Regions from separate parts of the Planococcus alpniumensis genome, predicted to be linked through region 2. Evidence: riboswitches for the same ligand, from Rfam matches in the RefSeq annotation. Region 2 holds a riboswitch; the other holds the start of a gene.
What was found. A riboswitch is a leader RNA that binds a small molecule or an ion and turns the genes downstream of it on or off. The one in region 2 is predicted to bind FMN.
Positions count from the first base shown of each region.

Region 1 (7,694 bases), 1.6 Mb from region 2:
GACTCCGTGTTTCATCGGCTGTACGATCAATATCATCAAGATGTCTTTCAGTTTTTGGTGTATTTAGTGAAGGACCGGCATGTGGCAGAAGATCTGATGCATGAAGTTTATGTGAGGGTGTTGCGCGCTTACGACCGGTTCCAAGGAAAGAGTTCAGAAAAGACCTGGCTCTTTTCAATCGCCAAAAATGTCGCCATCGATCATTTTCGCAAGACGGCAGTGAGGAAAAAGCATTCGATGGATTTTTTTGACTGGGAAACCCAGCAATTGGTATCAACTGAACGAATACCTGAAGAAGTTTCATTGCTCAATGAAGACAAGGTCCGCTTGTACCGAATGCTCGATTTGTGTACAGGTGATCAGAAACTGGTCATCATTATGCGTTATTTCCAAGATCTCTCCATTGCGGAAACTGCTGAAGTCCTGGAGTGGTCGGAAGGCAAAGTCAAAACGACACAGCACCGGGCAATCCGGTCCCTCCGCCAAAAACTACTAGAAGCAGAAGGGGGAGGAGAATATGCCGAATGACAAATGGAACGATGAAGAAATCGAAAATTTGTTGCGCGATTTCCCCAAAATACAAGACAAGCGCCCCAAAGCCGAAGTGTATAAAAAGCTTTCCCATAAAGAACAAACTCCAAGGCAGCCAAAGCGCTGGCTGCCGCTGCTGGTTGCTATCGTCGCATTCCTGAGCATCTCGGTGCTCGTAGCCTCATTGCTGCAGCAGAATGGCACCGACTCTAGCAGCAGTGAGACTGAAAGCAGGGACGCGGAGTCGACGATGGCGACAGATGAAGCTCAGACGGAACAGGCTGAACAAGCGCAAGGAGATAATCAAGAGCCTAACGAGGCAGTAAGTTTGGCTCCGGAAGACCCGCAAATACAGCGGAGCGCAGTTTATGAAAGCGAACTGGAAGATGCACATGTGTTGCGCATTGGGCTTGCTTATCACGGTTATGTTGTGCCGGTCAGTTTCGTCATTCCAACACAACTGACCGATATGGCAGAGCCAACTGCGCTCGAGTTATATGAAACATTCTCCGGGCAAATCGATGAATCCGGGTTGGGTTTTGATGACTATCATCCATATGAAGGCGAGCTCCAGCAAAACGGATCGACCATCAGCCATTTCCTTCCGAATAGCCAAACCTACGATCAAGGTTCAGCTTCCACTTCGCTGTATCTTTACAGCCTGGAGGAAACGTTCATGAATCAACAAGAGATTCGCGTCTTGAATGAAGCTGGCGAGGCGGCGCAATTATCCCATATGGGCACAGTGGAACCACTCGTTCCGGGCGAAAAGGGGCAAAGTTTTTATTTGCTAGAATCGTCTGCAGGTGAAGCTTATTTGGCGCCGGCTTACGGCATGTCGCCTGGGAATGTAAAAGATGCGCTACTGGCGCTTCAGCAATCACCGAATGACGATTACCGTTCGCCGGTTCCTGAAGGGGTCAGCTACCGCGTCGAAGTGGACGGGGCAAACGCCGACTTGATATTTGAAGAGCAATTGGATTTGGAGACACTGGATAAAGCGGCGGCGATGCAGATGATCGAAAGCATGGCGCTCACGGCAGAATCATATGGTTCATCGCTGGCGATATCCAATACTATCCAATCGGAATGGGCAGGCTTCGATTTCTCTAAAGAACTGGAACTGCCAGTTTCGCCCAACCGCATTGACTGGCCAGAAAAATAAAAAAGACCGCAATGTAAGCAGTATGGTTTACATTGCGGTCTTTTTTTTATAAGATTAACTTGTATAAAAAAATATCGATTCATCTTCGGGGCAGGGTGCAATTCCCTACCGGCGGTAATTGGACATCATGGTCCATCAGCCCGCGAGCCGTAAAAAGCAGGATTTGGTGAGATTCCAAAGCCGACAGTATAGTCTGGATGGGAGAAGGTGAAGGTGCGGACGCATGCCGTTTTTTAACAACGGACCGTTTATTCAGTGTGCCTGACTCTCCCTTAAGCGACTCTTGCTTAAGGGATTTTTTAGGGCAGCATGCGCTCCGAACCTTTCTTCTGGTGAATCACGACAAGGAGAGAGGAACATGAAGAACAAGAAATTGCAATCGATGATCGTCATCGGGATGTTGAGCAGCATCTCATTTGTGTTGATGCTATTCAATTTTCCGCTGCCGGCGTTGCCAGCATTTTTGAAAGTGGATTTTAGTGACGTGCCAGCGTTGATCGCTGCGATCACGATGGGGCCAGTAGCTGGCGTCTTGGTAGCATTCTTTAAAAACGTATTGGACTGGATTTTTTCAGGGAGCCCGACTGGCGTGCCTGTAGGGCATATGGCGAATTTTGCGACGAGCCTATTGTTCATTTTGCCGGTCTATGCCATTTACCGTAAAGTTTCCACAAAAAAAGGAATCGCATTCGGGTTAATCATCGGTACATTGACGATGGCAATTGGCATGAGTTTGCTGAATTATTTCGTGTTCTTACCGATGTATACGTATTTCCTGAATATGCCTGAACAGACCGGAAACGCATTCTACACGACCATTGTTCTCGGAATCTTGCCTTTTAACTTGATCAAAGGCTTGGCGCTTACGACCGTCGTCTTGTTGATCTTCGGCAGCATGCATACATGGATAGAAAAACAACGTTCCTATTACTTATCATAAAAAGAAGCGGCTGGAAGATAATTCTTCCGGCCGCTTTTTCTATTGACTATGTTTTGATCAGTCTTCGTATTTAAGTGGATCTCCTTCAAATGGCTTATCTGCAACTTTAATGGAATCGGTCGGGCATCCTTCAAATGCGTCCTCCATATCCTCCATCAGCTCATCTGGCACTTGTTCAGTCCCCGTGTTATCATCAAGAATAACAAAGGCGATGCCCTCATCATCATAATCGTAAATGTCTGGTGCTGCCGCTCCGCAAGCTCCGCATGCGATACACGTATCTTTATCAACAATGGTATATTTAGCCATTCCAGTTCCTCTCCTTTATCTCCGAACAAGTTCAGTTATACTATCGTGTTTATTCTATAGATATTTCGTGATTTTTTCAACCCAAAACCGCCAGGAGGGTAATTCAGTGCGATTCGATGAAGTCGTTTTAGCGATTATGAAAGCGGTAGACGGTCAACGGACCGTTTCTTCCCCTTATCATTTAATTAAAGGAAAGAAATCAGGGCAAACGATTCAGGATATTGGCTATTTTAAGCTGCATCCTTATTTTGCAGTGCTCCCTAAACTGGACAAGCAAGACTATCTAGCGTCCATTGACAGGTTGCAGGCGCAAGGCTTGTTGATTCCGAATGACAACAAGGTCCAGCTCCATGGCTCTGCATTCGCTCTTGAAATTCCACCTGCGCCCTTGAACGGCTGGAAGTACAGGGGCAATGAAAATCGGTTCTTTGCGCGACTATCGTTGGTGGTCCAGACGATGTCCAATTTCATGCAAGGCCAAAAGCGCTTTGATCCAGTCGTCAGCGATGAAACGGTACAGGCGTGGGCCAAGGCTTATTTGAAGCGCATCGACTTTCGTTCATCCGCTGTTCAAAAAGCGTTCAAAAACCAACTCGAAAACAGCTTAGCATTAGCAAAAACAAGCGAAGCCCATAAAGCTATCCTAATGGAGCGGTTGTCGGGGTGTGGTGTCGGTGGGCTCACTTGGGATCAATTGGCCATGGAGCATGGCCTCTTGCCGATAGATGTGAAAATTGCCGCTGTCGAAGCATTGCATGCATGGCTGGACGTTCTTGAAGGCATGGAATATCCCTTGCTCGCGGGTTTGCTTGAAGGCATCATCCAGCAATCCGCTTTGACGGAATCAGCAAAACGAACGCAAAACTTGTCCGAACGAGGATTTTCGCTTCAGCAGATTGCTGAGCTTCGGCAACTGAAAACAAGTACAATCGAGGATCATTTCGTGGAGATGGCGATGAACGATCCAGCGTTCAGCTCTGCGCCCTTTATGGATGAGCGCTTATTTCAATCCATCCATCATATCAGCAAGGAGTTGAAGACGATGCGCTTGCGGGATATCAAAGAACGGTTGCCGGAAGCCAGTTATTTTCAAATCCGGCTGGCGCTAGCGATGAGAGGTGACGTCACATGAATCTTGAAAAGTTATTATACGACGCTTATGGCTACACAGAATTCCGCCCTGGCCAAAAACAAGTGATCGAGCAAGTGCTGGCGGGGCGTGATGTGCTGGCGCTGTTGCCGACCGGAATGGGGAAATCGCTGTGTTACCAGCTGCCCGGGAAAATCTTGCCAGGCGCCATCATTATCGTCTCGCCGCTTTTATCGCTGATGCAAGACCAAGTTGCCCAATTAAAGAAGATGGGAGAAAAATCGGTCATTGCCATCAATTCCTTTATGAAACCGGAAGATCGCGAAAGGGTTTGGAACACGCTCGGCACTTATAAATTCATCTTTATCGCTCCTGAAATGCTTGTACAGCCATATGTACTCGGTAAATTGAATGCACTTGGCATCTCGCTGCTTGTTGCGGACGAAGCACATTGCATTTCTCAATGGGGCTTCGATTTCCGTCCGGACTATTTGCGCATTGCAGAGGTCCTGCCCAAGCTTGGCAATCCACAAACCTTGGCGCTGACCGCAACGGCGACCGATAAAGTAACAGATGAAATTAAGCGTTATTTAAAATTGATTGACCCGTTCGTCTATTCACATCCGATGGACCGAAAGAACATCAGCTACGATATCCGCAAATTCGACAATGACAGCGATAAATTGGAAGAACTATTAAACATAGTGGCGACATATGGAGGACCAGGCATCATTTATGCCGGAACGCGGCGGAAATCGCAGGAATTGGCGGAGCGAATTCTCGCTCTCGGCATACGGGCGGCATTTTATCACGGCGGGATGGAGCAGCAGGACCGAATTTTTGTCCAGCAGCAATTTGCCAATAAGGAGCTGGAGTGGGTATGTGCGACCAATGCGTTCGGCATGGGGGTCCATATTCCCGATATCCGCCAAGTCATCCATTTCCAATTGCCTTCTTCTATAGAAGGATATGTTCAGGAAGTGGGGCGCGCCGGCCGGGATTCTTTGCCTTCACTTGCGACTTTATTGTATGCCGCAGGGGACGAGCGGCTCGTAGAGAGTCTAATCATGGATGATTTGCCTGAAAAACATGAAATTGAACTGATTTATGAGCGGGGCGAAGAAGCAAAACAATTGATCGAGCAGGGGATGATCAGGGAAACGGCGTATCGCATCATTTCCTATTGGCGTGAGCGCCTCCCGCTTGGAGGCACATTGAACCAGATCGAACAATTGAAAAAAGAAAAACAACGGCAAGCTGCCTCCATCCGTGGGCTAGTCCACACAAGCGCTTGCATACGGCAATACATCAGCAGGAGCTTCGACCAGGAAAACCTTGAAATACCGCCTAATTGCTGCAGTTTTCATGGGATTGACTACAGTCTCTTCAAAGGCCTTCACAGTGAACCGAAAGCTTCGCCAAAAGGGTCTTGGAAAGAGCGCTTGAAGGTCCTTCTTCCTATATGAAAATCTGTATTTCTATTATTTACAAATAAGCCTTTTTTCGTCATAATAGATATATTAGTACAGATAGGGGTAGTCGTGAAAATGGGAAACGATAATTATCATGAATCAATGGAAAAGAATCGCCAGGAATTGTCACAGGAACGAATGGCAGAATTGACGAGGCGCGCACGCCAAATGCCCAAGCCAAAAAGCAGGGGTTTATTATTACCTTCCTTGTTTTTCATCTTTATCTTGATTCCGGTCACTTTGCTGATCTATGTTGCGTTTTACTTTGAACCGGATGACACGCTAACTGCCAAAACAAACGAAAATGAAGTAAGCTTCGAACTGAACTCCCAGCCACCTTCTGACAGCACAGTACTTGCCGCTGCAGACGACCAGGAGAAAGACGAAGAAGAAAAGAAAAATGCCAAAGCTAAAGAAGCGCAAGAACAACAAGAGCTGAAAGAAAAAGCGCGTGAGCGTGAAGAAAAGGCAGCTGCCAAAGCGAAAGAGAAAGAGCAGGCGGCCGCGGAACAACAAGCAGCGGAAAAAGCCAAGGAAACAGCGCTGGCAGAACAACAAGCGCGTGAAGAAGCTGAAGCCAAAGCCAAAGCCGAAGCCGAAGAAAAGGCAAAAGCTGAAGCTGAACAACGTGCACAAGCCGAAGAAAAAGAAAAAGAGCAGCAACAAGAGCAGGAAGAAACACCGACTGCCGGCGGCAAGACAGTAACCGTCCAATCGAGTGAAACGCTTTACCGCATCGCAGTCAATAATTACGGCGCGAGCGGTGCAGCGGCCGCTGTTGAGAAAATCAAACAGGCCAATGGATTGGCATCTAACGATATCAGCCCTGGACAAACATTGATTTTGCCATAAGGCGAGATTAAATGCCTCCTGTTAGGGAAAAGATAAAAAGAATCTAATAAAGAGGTGAGCAGATGTTTGTTAAAAGTGCATTAGTGAAAAAAGAAAGATGTATTACAGTGAATCCAGAAGACACGATGGAAAAAGGTGTGGAGTTGCTAGAGCGGCATTCCGTTGATGCGTTGCCAGTCGTCGATGGCGACAAATTTAAAGGAATCTTTACTTGGTACCATGCGTATCGGGCTTTCTTCTATTCAGATGCTAGAAAAGATGAATTTATCCGTTCGACTAAAGTAAAGGATGTTATGGTCAATCAGGATGTCTACTTAAATATCGATGATGTTTATGAAAAAGCCTTGGTCGAATTACGTGATTTCCCGATTATCGCTGTAGTCGACGAAGAAAAATTCCTAGGGATCGTCACTCGCTTCGATGTCGTCAACCAATTGCAAAGCGCATTTGGCATGCAGCAATCCGGGGTGCGCATTACCGTTACATCCGTTGAATCGGAAGGCCGCATTGGGCGGCTTGGGGAAATCATTGAGAAATACAAGGAATCGGTCGTTTCACTTGTCACGTTTGATGAAACGGACAAAATGGTGCGCCGCATTGTCCTGAAGGTTAAGAAAAAGAACAATATCGACAAATTCACGAAGGAACTGGAAAAATCCGGCTTCCGTATTCTTGATATCACTGAAGATTGAATAGCGGCTTGAACAGGAAAACATAAGCGCAGCTTATGTTTTTTTGTTGCTTCGGAAAGGATGTACATAATGAAATGGATTTTACGCATCGGGTTTGCGGGCTTGGCTCTAATGGCATGGATGTTTCGTGCCGCTCACAGCGAAAAAAAGGAGGCGGCGGTCGTCCAGTTGTCGGGAACCGCTCAATTTTCTCCTTTTAAGCTGCTTTTTATCTCCGACGTTCACCGGCGCAAACTTCGGCGTGATAGCTTCGACGATCACGTCGATCTTGTCGTCATCGGCGGGGATTTCGTCGAACGGGGAGTTCCAGAACGACGCATCCGCGAAAACTTGCGGGTGTTGAGTGAACTTGCCCCGGTGTATTACGTGTTCGGAAACAATGACAGGGAAATCGGCGAAGAACGATTGAGGGCATTGCTCGAAGAACAAGGCGCCGTCATACTTGATGATGAATCGGTTGAATTGTTCGGAAATGCAAAGCTTAAATTGACCGGAATCGATTATTTTGCTTTTCGGGAACATAGTGTGGAAGATGCTTTTCGCACTGTCGAAAAAGGCGATTCCGTCATTTTCATCTCCCATACGCCTTTTGTCTTTAAGCACGTAAAACAACATTATCCAGTCAGCCTAATGATTGCCGGCC
Region 1 covers NZ_JAAMTH010000001.1:1,982,762-1,990,455, reverse strand. The annotation lists gene sigX (RNA polymerase sigma factor SigX) at 1-528, shown strand, start outside; gene G3255_RS10215 (hypothetical protein) at 518-1,696, shown strand; FMN riboswitch at 1,774-1,909, shown strand; gene G3255_RS10210 (ECF transporter S component) at 2,055-2,636, shown strand; gene G3255_RS10205 (ferredoxin) at 2,694-2,945, opposite strand; gene G3255_RS10200 (YpbB family protein) at 3,052-4,077, shown strand; gene G3255_RS10195 (RecQ family ATP-dependent DNA helicase) at 4,074-5,501, shown strand; gene G3255_RS10190 (LysM peptidoglycan-binding domain-containing protein) at 5,583-6,359, shown strand; gene G3255_RS10185 (CBS domain-containing protein) at 6,422-7,051, shown strand; gene G3255_RS10180 (metallophosphoesterase) at 7,121-7,694, shown strand, end outside.
Region 1: linked by a shared signal. The riboswitch ahead of G3255_RS10210 (ECF transporter S component) and the one ahead of ribD (bifunctional diaminohydroxyphosphoribosylaminopyrimidine deaminase/5-amino-6-(5-phosphoribosylamino)uracil reductase RibD) in region 2 are both predicted to bind FMN.

Region 2 (7,694 bases):
TGTATCCAGGCGGTTGGAATAGCCCACCATGCGGAATTCACCGAAGTCCGTCGGCATGTGGACACTCGATTCCCGCTTGAGGAGCGGGTCTTTCTCTGCACGATAGGCATAGAGATCCTCGATCGTGATGATTTTGATATCGAACTGCTCCGCCAACTTTTCCAAGTCGGGCATGCGCGACATCGTACCGTCAAGATTCATGATTTCACAAATGACCGCTGCCGGTTCGCTGCCGCTAAGACGTGCCAAATCGACTGACGCTTCCGTGTGGCCTTGGCGCTGGAAAACGCCGCCCGATTTTGCGACAAGCGGGAAGACGTGCCCCGGCCGTTTGAAATCCTGCGGCACGGCTTTCGTATCGAGCATCTGCAAGATCGTGTCCGACCGTTCAAAGGCACTGATGCCCGTCTTGGCATCTTTATGGTCGATGCTGACGGTAAATGCCGTTTCGTGGTGATCGGTATTATGGCTGACCATTTGGTCGAGTTTCAGGCGCAAGGCGATATCCGGCGAGACCGGCGTGCAGATGAGCCCCCTGCCGTGCGTTGCCATGAAATTGATATTCTCAGGCGTCGCATGTTCTGCAAGACAGACAAAATCGCCTTCGTTCTCCCTCGATTCGTCATCTACCAGAATAATGACTTTTCCTGCCTGCAAATCCTTTACTGCTTCTTCAATTGTATTTAGCATCGGTTTTGCTCCTTTAAAATCCGTGGCGCCGCAAATAATCGGCGTTCATCGGTTGTTTTGGCGCATGCTCCATAAAACGCTGCACGTACTTCCCGAACATATCGGTTTCGAGATTGACCGAATCGCCCACTTTTTTGCTGCCCAAAGTCGTTTCTCCCGCTGTATGTGGGATGAGCGAAACGGTCAAATGATTTTCGCTGAGTTCAAAGATAGTTAAGCTGATGCCGTCAATCGCGACGGACCCTTTGACGATTGACTGCGCAAGCAATTCAGGAGGCGCCGCTATATCGATATACATGGCATTTTCCTGTGGGCGCTTGCGCAAGATCTTGCCGACCCCGTCGATGTGGCCCGCGACAAGATGCCCGCCGAAACGACCATTCGCCGCCATGGCACGTTCCAAATTGACGGCACTGGATGTGCCCAATGAAGAAAGGGTCGTGCCGTGGAATGTTTCCGGCATGACATCCACCGTGAAACGTCCGCTTGACAATGAAGTCACCGTCAGGCAGACACCCTCCACTGAGATGCTGTCGCCGATTTTCGTTTCTTCCAGGACAGCATTTGCTCGGATCGTCATTTCCATGCTCGAAGCGCCGCGCTTGATACCGGCGAGTTGTCCGGTTTCTTCAATAATGCCTGTAAACATTTGTGTCACTCCTTTAATGTGGAGATGATCTTCAGATCCGTTCCGAGGCGTTCCACCTTCTGCGTCTCCAAGCGAATGCCGTTTGACACGGAACTGGTTTGCAGATCACCGAATACGGAAACGGTTCCTTCGCCGCCGAGAATAATCGGTGCGATATACGTAGCAATTTCGTCTACTTGCCCGCTTTTCAAGAAAGCGGTATTGATTTTTTGGCCGCCTTCCACAAGGACTGATAACACCTTATGCTCGGCAAGCAATTCCAGTGCAGCGGCGATTTCCACATCCGGCGTATCCAGTTGCAAAATGCGTACATGGTCCGGAAATGCGCCGCGGCTGTCAATATCGGCTTGTGATCCGACGATAATCCAAGTAGGGGCATCAGGTACTTGAATAATGTGGCTCTCTTTCGGGAGGCGCAAATGGCGATCCAAGATGACGCGGATCGGCTGCCTCTGGGAGTCGGCAAACCGATTGGTCAAGCGGGGGTTATCAAGTGCAACCGTCTGTGCGCCAACGAGGATGGCGTCGTGCAGCAAACGCAGTTGGTGGACATCGCGCTGCACTTCAGGCCCCGTGATTTTCTCCGAACGGCCGCCGTCTACAGCGATTTTGCCGTCCAGCGTAATCGCGTGCTTCAATGTGACGAACGGCCGCTTTTTGCGGATAAAGGTGAAGAACATCCGGTTCAGCTCTGCAGCTTCCTGCTCGCAGACGCCGGTCTCTACAATAACCCCGGCGTTTTCAAGCTTTTTGATACCTTGGCCTGAAACGAGCGGGTTCGGGTCCAGTACAGCGACGACGACACGGCGAATGCCAGCTTGGATGATCGCGTCTGCGCAAGGGCCTGTCCGGCCATGATGGCTGCAAGGCTCCAGCGTCACATACAAATCCGCGCCTCGCGCTTCACTGCCTGCCATATTCAGCGCATGGATTTCTGCATGCGCCTGTCCCGCTTTTAGATGCGCGCCCATACCGATGATGCGGCCATCTTTGACGATCACCGACCCCACGAGCGGGTTGGGGGACGTCTGCCCAGCAGCTGATCGCGCCAGCTCCAGTGTTTGCTTCATGATTTGCTGGTCGTCCACTTGATCACACCTTTCAGAACAAAATAAAAACCCATTGTTTAGCCAATGGGTTCGAAGACAATAGGAAATAGAACTATAGATAACTCTATAATTTCCGTGTTCTTCCTTCTCCCATCCAGACTTTAACTGTCGGCTTTGGACTTGCACCAAATCCTGCCCCGAAAGGCTCACGGGCTTCGAATTGCTTCGTTACCGTCGATTGGGAATTTCACCCGACCCCGAAGGAATACTATTCAGTTGATCATCCACAGTATGCAAAAAAGGCCCCTTCCATAAAAGAAAGGGGCCTTGAAAGTGCATATCAAAGAAACCTAAGCGATTGCTAGTAGGCTGCTTGACTGTTCTTCTCCCATCCAGACTTTAACTGTCGGCTTTGGACTTGCACCAAATCCTGCCCCGAAAGGCTCACGGGCTTCGGATTGCTCCGTTACCGTCGATTGGGAATTTCACCCGACCCCGAAGAACGCTATAGATGATTATCTGTAAGTTTAGCGCAAGCTTCAGGGGCTGTCCAGAAAAGAATCTTCATTTTTTGCGTGCAGCCAACTCAATCCCTACAAACAGACTCGGTTTTCGACCAGTCACCACATCGGCCCGCGCTCGTCTGTCAATTCGATAAAGAATGGGTAAATGCCCATGATTACTAAAAAGGAAGCCAGGAATAAGGCAAGGGAAACAAACGGGTCAATGCCGAAAGCAACCGAAATGAACATGATGAGCGGAGCGGCAAAGACAAACAAGCTGGTCTTTTTCCGCGATTCCATGGAAACGTATTGCGCTTGCCGGCAAGCTGGGCAGGTCAAGCTATCCCCCAGTGTGAAAAGCCGACAGACAGTCTGCCCCCACGTCCACGTCGTTCCGCAATTTTGGCATTTCGGCATCGCCCTTCTCCCCTTCCTTGTACTATCTATACTTACGTACATAAGTAGGATAAGTTCCCAAAATCGCCCCATTACTTTAGGTTTTTGTACATTCTTTCTTCTTTGCCACACCATGAAAAAGCACTGCCCATTATGAGCAGTGCTAAATTTTCCTTATAGGTATTCTTTATCGATCTTCTTCGTGCTGCGCTCGGTATCGATCGGGCGCACCATGCTTTCAATCTGTTCGCGCTTCGGTTCCAAGAACGGCGGCAAAGAGAGTTTCTCCCCGAGTGTTTCATATGGCTCGTCGCCCATGAAGCCTGGGCCATCCGTTGCCCATTCGAACAACAACCCGGGTGCGACCCGTGCGTACAATGATTCAAAGAAGAAGCGGTCCACATAGCCGGAAGTCGAGAATCCTATCTCCTGCATATGGCCGATCCATTCATTCAACGCTTCGCGATCCGCCACACGGAAGGCGGCGTGATGCACCGTGCCGAAGCCTTGCTGGCCCGATGGCAATTCTGCATTATGTTCGACGATTACTTGCGCACCGTTGCCGCCTTCGCCCATCTCGAATAAATGAAGTTGCCCCTCGTTGGCAATCTCGCGCATATGCATTGCTTTTTCCAATACTTCCTTTAAGTAATCGAATTGGCCGATGCGGATATGGATCGGGCCAAGGCCGGTGATGGCAAATTCAAGCGGGACCGGCCCCTGCTGCCACGGCGTGCCGGCTTGTACGCCTTCGTTGTTCTCGTCCGATACGAGCATATATTGCTGGTCATCGAAGTCGGCGAACGACAAAGTTTTGACGCCGAATTGCTCGGTTATGGCCGTATGCTGCACTTCGTATTTGTCGAAACGTTTTTCCCAATAGCTAAGCGCTTCGTCCGTCGGCACACGGAAAGCCGTCTTGTAAATTTCGTTCGTGCCGTGAGTGCCTTTCGGGATTCCCGGAAAATCAAAGAAAGTCATATCCGTCCCGGCAGAGCCTTTATCGTCGGCGAAAAACAAGTGATAGGTTTGGATATCATCTTGGTTCACCGTTTTCTTGACCAATCTCATGCCCAATACATACGTAAAAAATTCATAGTTCTTCTCGGCGCTGCTCGTAATCGCCGTTACATGGTGGATCCCTTTCAATTCGTTCATGCATACCGCTCCTTGTCTTTTAATATTCTATCTTTCGGTTCCATACTGTCTTGTGCTTCGTAGCCGACTTTTTTCAGCTTCTCGATCAACTCTGCTACTTCCTCTTGCCCAAGCCCGGCAAACACTTTATCCATTTGCTGTTCATGTTCAGGGAAAATCCGCTTCATCAATTCCTGGCCATTGTCCGTCAAAAGGGCATAAGTCACGCGCCGGTCTTCTTTGCACGCTTCCCGTTCGACATAGCCTTTGTGCTCAAGTTTATCGACCACGTAGGTGATGCTGCTGCTTGCAATCAACACTCTCTTGCCAATTGCCTGTATCGGTTGCCGGCCTTGATGGTAGAGCAGTTCGAGCACCGAGAATTCGGTCGCGTTCAAGCCATATCCCGCAACGTCGCGTTTAATGGCGTCATGGACCGCATCCGCGGCGCGAATCAAAACCGTCACAGCTTTCAGGTTCTGGTTGGAGAACTCCATTTATTTCACCTCTTTATTTCGAATTAAAATATCTTTAATTAAAAGTAATTATAACAAGCAGCCGCTTATGGGTCAAGAGAACCGCTTCCAATTGCAGCCAATCAAAAAGCTCCCTTTCGCTAGATGCGAAAAGGAGCTTTTGAAATTTATAATTTAAAAGTGCCGGTGCTATACGCCAGTAATTCATCTTGCTCGCTGACCACACGCCCCGTCAATATCGCTGTACTGTTCGTCTGATGCAGCAATTCAGCGTGGAAAATGGCCGTTCCTTCTGCCAAGCTTTTGATGAAGCGAACTTCCATTTGAATCGTCGAAACCGCGTCGCTTCCGAGCGACCGTGAGGCAAGGCCCATCACGATATCGATTCCCGACATGATTGCGCCACCGTGCAGCATATTTTGCATATTGTCATTTTCGGGTTTTTTCTCCAAGCGCATGGACGCCTTGCCATACTCCACTCGGTCGATTTCAAAACCGAGCAACTGGAAATAAGGGCCGTTCTCGAACTGCTCGATCAATTGCGTATATTCCTGTACGTTTTGCACGCGATCTCCCCCAGTTGATTATTCTTCCATTAGTATAGCATTCCTTTTTGAGGCAATTGAATGGGCAGGATTTTCACAAAAAGCAACGAATACTTAAGGACTACCTAAAAGGAGGTTTTTGGATGACACACAATTTCGATGTACTTCCCGGCGCAGAGCCGTTCATTTCCGAAGGCGGGAAAACGGGAATCCTCGTCTCACACGGCTTTACCGGCACGACTCAAAGCATGCGCCCGCTTGCCGAGGCTTTCGCGAACGAAGGATATAGCGTCTATGCCCCACGCCTTAAAGGGCATGGCACGCATTATGAAGATATGGAAACAAGCACGTATCAAGATTGGATCGCTTCTGTCGAAGAGGCATACGCTTGGCTGTCGGAGCGCTGCGATCAGATTTTCGTGGCAGGCTTGTCGATGGGCGGTACGCTCGCGCTTTATATGGCGGAAAACCATCCGGAGATCCGCGCCATTTCCTTGATCAACGCCGCCGTTGAAGTCCCGGACATGGAAGGCGTCAAGGAGTTGCAGGATGTGCGCTTTTTGGACGCCATTGGTTCCGATATCAAAAAAACGGGAATCACTGAGCTTGCCTACGACAAAACACCGGTCGCTTCGGTCAAGGAGATTCTGTCCTTCATGGATTTGGTGCGAAAAAACCTGTCGGCCATCCATTGCCCGACGCTGCTGTTCGTCTCACCGGAAGACCATGTCGTTCCGCCGGCTAATTCAACATTCATTTTTGATCATATTTCATCTGAGGAAAAAGACCTTATCGAAATGCCGGATAGCTACCATGTGGCGACGCTTGATCACGACCAGCAACGGATCATCGACGGTACGCTCGCCTTTTTCCGCAAATACGAATAAACTCTGCTTTATTTATATAGCAAAGGACGAAAGGCTCTCGCGCCTTCCGTCCTTTTGTTATTTTTTCACTTTTGACACGAGCAATCCATCGCCGACCGGCAGCAGCATCGACTCCAATTGCGGATGCCTTGCAGCCGTTTCGTTGAACTTCTTCATGAACTCGGTGTGCTGACGCTCTTCACCCGCATGTGCCACACTTCCTCCTGCCAGGACATTATCGGCGACGATCAGTGCCTCATTTTCTGCAAGTTCCAAGCAAGCGGCTAAATAGTTTTCGTAATTCTCCTTATCTGCATCGATGAAAAAGAAATCGAATGTCCGCCCCTGGCCTTTCAGTTGCGCTAAGCTCTCCAAGGCAGGTCCAGTCAGATAGTTGACTTGCCCATCGAACCCCGCCTTTATCAACTGGGTGTTTGCCAATTCTGCATAGTCCTGCTCCAATTCCAGCGAAGTCAAATGACCTTTGGAGCCAAAGCCCCGCGCTAGGCAAATGCCGCTATAGCCGCCGAGCGCGCCAATTTCCAATACCCGTTCCGATGCCGTCATCGCTACAAGCATCGTAAGCAGTTTTCCGGACGCCGGCGATACGGAAATTGGTCGCATTCCGTTTGCGTTGATGGCGGCAAGCACGCCTTCCAGCACTTCATCTTGCTCGACAAACACTTTATTGATATACGAATTGATTTTTTCCATGTTCTGACCTCCCTATAGTTGAGAAAAAGCCCCGGGGATGCCGGAGCTTTGATACTTAGAATGCAGATTCGATAGCGTTGACCATTTCGCTGACAGACTGCAGCCCGCCGCCGGATAGGTACCAATAATCCGGATCCAAGTAAATGATCTTATCGTTTTGATAAGCGTTCGTTTTCTGGACCAATTCATTTTCCAATGAATCTTTCGCGCTTGCGTCATTGCCGACTGCTGCATTGCGGTCGACGACGAACATCATGTCAGGGTTCGTATCGAGGATGTATTCATACGTAATGCTTTGGCCGTGCGTGGAAGCTTCGATGCCTTCGTCCGCTTGTTTGACGCCGAACACGTCATGGATGATGCCGAAACGTGAAGCTGCACCGTATGCACTGACTTTCCCTTCATTGGCCAGGACGATCAAGCCTTTTTCATCAGAAGTCGCTGTTTTCGCTTTGATGCCTTCGATTTGTTCGTTAATGGCTGCAAGCTCTTCTTCAACTTCCGCTTCTTTGCCGAAAATTTCCCCGACCGTTTCCATATTCGTTGTGAACGAGTTCATATAATCCGTTGTGTCTACGCCCAAGTGAATAGTCGGTGCGATGTCGCTGAACTCGTTATACATTTCCGCTTGGCGGCCGGAAATGATGATCAAGTCCGGGTCCATGGCGT
Region 2 covers NZ_JAAMTH010000001.1:423,624-431,317, reverse strand. The annotation lists gene G3255_RS02300 (bifunctional 3,4-dihydroxy-2-butanone-4-phosphate synthase/GTP cyclohydrolase II) at 1-690, opposite strand, end outside; gene ribE (riboflavin synthase) at 704-1,339, opposite strand; gene ribD (bifunctional diaminohydroxyphosphoribosylaminopyrimidine deaminase/5-amino-6-(5-phosphoribosylamino)uracil reductase RibD) at 1,345-2,427, opposite strand; FMN riboswitch at 2,527-2,657, opposite strand; FMN riboswitch at 2,765-2,895, opposite strand; gene G3255_RS02285 (TIGR04104 family putative zinc finger protein) at 3,009-3,308, opposite strand; gene G3255_RS02280 (ring-cleaving dioxygenase) at 3,462-4,445, opposite strand; gene G3255_RS02275 (MarR family winged helix-turn-helix transcriptional regulator) at 4,442-4,921, opposite strand; gene G3255_RS02270 (PaaI family thioesterase) at 5,068-5,466, opposite strand; gene G3255_RS02265 (alpha/beta hydrolase) at 5,589-6,332, shown strand; gene G3255_RS02260 (O-methyltransferase) at 6,390-7,025, opposite strand; gene G3255_RS02255 (siderophore ABC transporter substrate-binding protein) at 7,081-7,694, opposite strand, start outside.